DNA from 2 places in the Mycobacterium sp. NGS57 genome. Region 1 is predicted to be linked to the other one. Evidence: riboswitches for the same ligand, from Rfam matches in the RefSeq annotation. Region 1 holds a riboswitch; the other holds the start of a gene.

Region 1 (3,402 bases):
TAGGACTGCACCCAGCCGTTCTGCGTGGCGAAGAAGCCCTCCAGCTGCTCGGCGAAGTACTGCACCATGTCGTTGCGCTCCGGCTCGCCGTGCACCAGCACGTCGAGGCCCAGTTCCTCCTGGAGCTTGATGACGTCGGCGATCTCCTGGCGCATCTTGGCGACATATTCGGCCTCGTCGATGTCGCCGGCCCGAAACGCCGCGCGCGCCTTGCGGATCGCCGACGTCTGCGGGTACGAGCCGATCGTCGTGGTGGGCAGCGGGGGCAGGTGCAGCCGCTCGTCCTGGCTGGCGCGGCGCTGGGCGGCGTCGCCGCGCTGGGCGCCCGACGCGACGATCGAGTCGATCCGGTCGCGGACCGCGGCGTTGCGCAGCCGCGGGTCGCTCTTGCGGGAGGCGACCGCGGCGTTCGACGCGGCGATCTCGTCGGCGACCGTGTCGCGCCCCTCGCGCAGCGCGCGGGCGAGCGTCACCACCTCGCCGACCTTCTCGGCCCCAAAAGCCAGCCAGCTGCGCAGCGCTTCGTCCAGGCCGGTCTCGGGATCCAGCGAGTACGGCACGTGCATGGTGGAGCACGACGTCGAAACCGCCACCTGAGCAGCCGAATTCAGCAGCGGCGCCAGTTTACCCAGCGCCGCGTCCAGGTCGGTTCGCCAGACGTTGCGCCCGTCGACGACGCCCGCCACCAGGGCCTTGCCGGCCAGCTCGGGAACCGCTGCGACGGCCGTGTCGGCGCCGTAGACGAGGTCGACGCCGATCGCCTCGATCGGCGTGCGGGCCAGCCCGGCCAGGGATGCGCCCGGGTCGCCGAAGTAGGTGGCGACGTGGATGGCCGGGCGGTTGCGCACCGCGCCGAGCTTGTTGTAGACGGCCTCGGCCAGCGCGGGCGCGTCCGCGGAGATGTCGGTCACCAGCGCCGGCTCGTCGAGCTGCACCCACTGCGCGCCGTTCTCGGCGAGCAGCGCGAGCAACTCGGCGTAGAGCGGCACCAACTCTTCGAGCCGGTCGATCGGCGCGCCGGCGCCGTCGACGGCCTTGCTCAGCAGCAGGAAGGTGATCGGCCCGATGATCACCGGACGTGCCGGAATCCCTTGCCCCAGCGCCTCCGTCAACTCCGCGAGCACCTTGGCCGGGTTCAGCGTGAACCGGGTCGCCGGCTCGATCTCGGGAACCAGGTAGTGGTAGTTGGTGTCGAACCACTTCGTCATCTCCAGCGGCGCGACGTCTTTGTTTCCGCGCGCGAGGGCGAAGTAGCGGTCCAGCTCGTCGGGGACTCCCTGCGCCCGCGCCGGCAGCGCGCCGAGCATGACCGCCGTGTCGAGCATCTGGTCGTAGTAGGAAAAGGTGTTCACCGGCACCGAGTCCAGTCCGGCGGCGGCCAGCTGGGACCACATGTCGCGACGCAAGGTCGCGGCGACGGATTCCAGTTCGGCCCGGTCGGTACGCCCGGCCCAGAAGCCCTCGGTGGCGCGCTTGAGTTCGCGGTTCGGGCCGATGCGGGGGGAGCCGGTAACGGTCGCGGTGAATGGTTGAGCGGTCACGTTGTCGTCCTTCAGATCGACGGAGTGGTCACCGCCAACGGACGCACAGCCGATCCGCGATGCGGTGTCTTAAACCGCAACGGCCTCGGCCACCCGCCCATTCCACGAGGCGATGAGCCGCCGGACGCGGCGCGCCCGGCACAGCCGGCAGGTCTTCGGACTCGCAGGCGCGCACCGTGGTGCTCCTAGTGGCCGTCGCTTCCCGGTCGGGGTGACCAGTGCTGGTGACGGCGGTCGTTCCTGCTTACCGCTGCGGGACAGTCCCGGATTTTCACCGGGTTCCCTCTTGCGATGCATGCCTAACGTGCTTCGCTCGATGCCGGCGCCAGGGACGACGGCAGACCAGCTGCGTAGCGCAGCTTATACCGCTGGCCGGAGCGCTTCGGCGATGGGGATGTCCCCGTTGTTGAAGTCGATGGTGCGCCCGATGGTCGAGTCGTCCGCCAACACGGCCGCCGCGACGAGTGCGACGTCCGTCCGCGAAACCGCGTCACCGGCGCCGATCGCGATGCGGCCGGTGCCCGGCTCCAGGGTGAGTCGGCCCGGCCCCAGCACCGTCCAGTCCAGGTCGCCGGCGCGCAGGTGCGCGTCTGCGGCCGCTTTGGCCTCCGCGTACGGGAAGAACGAATTATCCCGCGGCACACCGTGATCGGGGCCGGCGCCGAAGTAGGACACCATCACGAACCGCTTGACGCCGGCCTGCGCGGCGGCGTCGATCACCCGGATCGCCGCGTCGCGGTCGACGGCGTAGGTGCGTGCCGGGTCGCCGCCGCCGGCCCCGGCCGAGAAGACGACCGCGTCGTGCCCCGCGAGGATGCCGGCCAGCTCGTCGGTGTCGAGCCGCTCGACATCGGCCAGCACCGGGCGCGCACCCGTGCCGGCGACGTCGTCGGCGTGCTCGGGGTTGCGGAAGACCGAGCTCACCTCGTCGCCGCGCTGGGACAGGATCCGGGCCAACTGCAGCGCGACCTTGCCGTGGCCGCCGATGACGACGATGCGTGCCATGGGCTCCACGGTACTTTCCCGCGAGACTGCACCTAGCGACGCAAACCTCGAGCTCTCGGCAGTTAACAGTCTGGCGGGAAGAAAAGCGGAGTTAGAGCTTCACCTTGCCCATGATGATGTCGATGATCGGCTTGCCCGGCGCGTAGGCGCCGGTCATCGAGGCCATGGTGTGGCCGGAGTCCACGAGCAAGGTGACGCCGCTGACGCCGCACGCCGCCTCGCTGTTGAGGAAGGCCATCACGTCGCCCATCTGCTCGGGCGTGTGCACCTTGGAGCCCGTCTCGTCGCGGTAGTCCTGGGCGAAGGACAGCCACAGGTCGGCGTTGGCCTGGGCCAGCGGGGTGTCGGTCGGGCCGGGGCAGATCGCATTGATGCGAATTCCCTTCTTCGCCAGCGGGTAGCCCTGGGTCGCCACGTAGGTGTTGATCACCTTCTTGCTGGTGCCGTAGTGGTTGATCCCGTCGGCCTCGTGCGCCTGGCACCACGCCTCGGCCGCCGCGAAGTCCGGCGTGGCCAGGAATTCCAGCATCAGGTCCAGGTCGTTCTCCCAACCCATGCCGGCGACCGAGGAAATGAAGCAGATGGCCGACCCGTTGGGCAATTGGTCCTTTTCCAGCAGGCGGTCGATCAGGTGGCGGTGGCCGATGAAGTTGATCTTCATCAGGTCGATGGTTCCGTCGGCGACGCCGGCGGCGGAGAACACCGCGTGGATGGGGCCCTTGACCTGCTCGAGGGCGGAATCGATGGACGCGGGGTCGCGCAGGTCCACCTGGACGGACTGGGCGACGTGAAAGTCCACCGGCGCGTAGTCCATCACGATGACTTCGGCGCCGAGTTCGGCCGCCGACTTGGCCGC
Region 2 (3,402 bases), on a different contig from region 1:
GATCCGCGGGTTTTTCGACCACCTGCCCGTCGAAGTCGACGTCTCGATTCGGGAGGCCGCCGACAAAGACCTGGCCCGCAAAGCGTGCGGCTACCGGCCTGATGAGTTGGCCAAATACGCCCAGCGGATCATGGACTGGCTGCACCCCGACGGCGCGTTCACAGAACAAGAACGCGCCCGCCGGCGCGGCATCGTGTTCGGCAAGCCCGAGTTCGACGGCCTCTCACGCATCAGCGGCCTGGTCACCCCCGAGCTGCGCGCGGCCATCGAGGCGCTGCTGGCCAAGCTCGCCGCCCCCGGGGCGTGCAATCCCGAAGACGACACCCCCGTCGTCGACGACCCTCCGGATGAGGCCGCGGTGCGCCGCGATCACCGCAGCACCGCCCAACGCAACCACGACGCATTCCTCGCTGCACTGCGCGCCCTGTTCGCCTCCGGCAAGCTGGGCTCACACAACGGCCTACCCGTGGGCATCGTGGCGATCACCACCCTCGCCGAGCTCGAGGCCGCCGCCGGCAAAGCCCTGACCGCCGGCGGAACCCTAGTACCCATGGCCGATGTCATCCGGTGGTCGCAGCACGCCCATCACTACCTGGCCATCTTCCACCACGGCAAGGCGCTGGCGCTGTATCACACCAAACGCCTCGCGTCCCCCGCCCAGCGGATCGTGCTCTACGCCAAGGACCGCGGCTGCACCAAGCCCGGCTGCGACGCCCCGGCCTACCACAGCCAGGTCCACCACATCAACGGCTGGCAAACCACCCGCCGCACCCACATCGACGAACTCACCCTGGCCTGCGGCCCCGACAACCGCCTCGCCGAAAACGGCTGGACCACCCGCACCAACGCCCACGGCCACACCGAATGGATCCCACCCCCACACCTGGATCACGGACAGCCCAGAACCAACTCGTATCACCACCCCGAACGACTCTGCCACGACGAAGACGACCCGTAGCCGGCGATCGCCCACCGCGGCCACCGGGAGCGTGCGACAATACTGCGCGTAAGGCGATGACGATGCAGGAAGCCGGTGCGAATCCGGCGCGGTCCCGCCACTGTCATCGGGGAGCGACCCTCACTAGCCACGGCTCAGCAGAGCTGGAAGGCGAGGCGAGCAGCGATCCGAGAGCCAGGACACTCGCGTCGTCGCATCCTGCGACCCGGGGCGGTGTACCCCGAGAGAGCTGGCAACCCCCATGCCACATTCGTCCTGGCATCGCGTCCCCCTTTTCGCCCAATGACCGCGCCGATCTGGATGGCGTCGCCCCCGGAGGTGCACTCGGCGCTGCTGAGCGCCGGTCCCGGCCCCAGCGCGTTACTCGCCGCGGCCACCGCGTGGAATTCGCTCGGCACCGAATACACCGACGCCGGCCAAGAACTCGAGGCAATCCTGGCGGCGGGGGTGGGCTCGTGGGACGGCCCGACCGCCGACGCCTATGCGGCCGCCCACGCCCCGCACCTCGCGTGGCTGGCGCAGGCCGGCGCGAACAGCGCCGCGACGGCCGCCCGGCACGAAGCCGCGGCCGCCGCCTACACCTCCGCGCTCGCCGCGATGCCGACGCTGGCGGAGCTGGCCGCCAACCACGCCACGCACGCGGTGCTGATCGCGACGAATTTCTTTGGCATCAACGCGATCCCGATCGCGGCCAACGAGGCCGACTACGCGCGGATGTGGCTCCAGGCCGCCACCGTGATGAGCACCTATCAAGCCGTCGCCGCGGCGGCGGTGACCGCGGCGCCGCATACCACCGCGGCACCGCAGATCATGACGGCCGCCGCCACCGACCAGCCGTTACCACCCGACCGGCAGAACGACATCCTGGAGTGGTTGCAGCAGAACGGGTTTACCGATTTCTACTACGAGTCGCTGCAGCCGTTGATCGACTCGGTGGCCAACAACCCGTTCTTCGCGGCGCTGTTTTCGGGCTTCGACCCCTGGCTGCCCGTGCTCGGCAATCCGCTGAGCTTTCTCAGCCCGTTCAACATCGCGTTCGCCCTCGGCTACCCGATGGACTTCGCCTCGTACTCCCTGTTCCTGTCGGAGACCTTCGCGTTCATCGCCGCGGACGTCGCCGCGGCGTTCGCCTCGGGTAATCCGACGGTCATCGGCTGGACTTTGGTGTTCGTCACCGTCGAAGCCATCGGCACGGTCATCACCGACACCATCGCGTTGCTGAAGACGTTGCTGGAGCAGAGCATTGGGCTGCTGGTGGTCTTCCTGCCGCTGATCACCGCGTCGCTGGCGCCGCTGGCCGCCGTCCCAGCGACACTGGGCGGGCTGTCCGGCCTGGCCGGCATCAAGGGCCTGCTGGTCGCGGTGCCGCCGGCGCTGCCGCCCACCATGCCGCCCGTGGTGGCGCTCGCCCCGAGCATCCCCACGCCGTCACCGACCCCGCCGCCGCCCGCGCCGGCCCCCGCGCCGGCCCCCGCGGCCGCGGCCACCCCCGCACCAGGGGCGCCGCCACCGCCGGCCACCACACCGCCGGCGGCGACCGGCGCGGGCCTGGCCGCGGGCATGGACGGCTACGGCTACCTGGTCGGCGGCCTGGGCGCGGACGCCCGCCGGGCGGCGGGGGCCGCCGCCCGCAAGACGGCCCCCGAACCGGAGGGCGCCGACGCCCCGGCGGCCGCCGCCGCCCCCGAGGAACGCGCCGCGCCGCAGCGCCGACGCCGGGCCAAGGTCACCCAGCCCGGCCGCGGCTACGAATACATGGACCTCGAACCAGACCCCGCCCCCGCGAAAACCCCCGGCTTCACCGGAACCGCGGCCAAGCCGGCCGCCGGCACGGCGGCGGGGCTCACGACGCTGCCGACGCGCGTGCCGATGATGCCCGGCACCTGGTCAGCCGACCCGGACTGACCGCCCGATCAGCAGCCGCAGGCGTGGCCGCGCCAGGACTGGATGCCCTCCCAGACCGCGATGCCGGCGATGCCGAGCCCGATCGTGGGGTCGATCCACCAACCGCCCGCCCACAGCGCCGTCGCGGCAAGGCCCACCAGCACGCCGATCGCCTGCGCGGCGCACAGGTAGTTCTGGGTGCCTTCGCCGTGGGTGGCGCCCGAGTCCAGCCGCTCGCCGAGCCGATGGTTGGCCCAGCCCAGCGCCAGCATCAGCACCGGCGCGACCCCCGTCAGCGCCATGCCGATCACCGACGTGTCGGCGCGGTGCCCGTCGGTCAGGTCGCGCAGGGACTCGGCGGCGACGTAGGGGGCCGTCAGCCAGAACGAGATCGCCACGCCGCGCTGCGCGCGCCGCTCGGCCGTCTCGGACAGCGTCCGGGATCCCGAAAAGCGCCACACCACCATCCCGCTGCCCAGCGCCTCGGCGCCACCGCCCAGCGCCCATCCGGTCAGCGCGACGGATCCGACCGCCAGCCCCTCCCACAGGCCGACAACGCC

Evidence for each region. A riboswitch is a leader RNA that binds a small molecule or an ion and turns the genes downstream of it on or off. The one in region 1 is predicted to bind cobalamin.
Region 2: linked by a shared signal. The riboswitch ahead of AC5Y43_RS04420 (PPE family protein) and the one ahead of metE (5-methyltetrahydropteroyltriglutamate--homocysteine S-methyltransferase) in region 1 are both predicted to bind cobalamin.

The regions. Positions count from the first base shown of each region.
Region 1 is NZ_JCALCP010000010.1:125,047-128,448, forward strand. It holds gene metE (5-methyltetrahydropteroyltriglutamate--homocysteine S-methyltransferase) at 1-1,541, opposite strand, end outside; cobalamin riboswitch at 1,681-1,892, opposite strand; gene AC5Y43_RS19710 (SDR family oxidoreductase) at 1,902-2,546, opposite strand; gene AC5Y43_RS19715 (SDR family oxidoreductase) at 2,638-3,402, opposite strand, start outside.
Region 2 is NZ_JCALCP010000002.1:214,402-217,803, reverse strand. It holds gene AC5Y43_RS04425 (HNH endonuclease signature motif containing protein) at 1-958, shown strand, start outside; cobalamin riboswitch at 979-1,165, shown strand; gene AC5Y43_RS04420 (PPE family protein) at 1,241-2,863, shown strand; gene AC5Y43_RS04415 (cation efflux transmembrane domain-containing protein) at 2,872-3,402, opposite strand, start outside.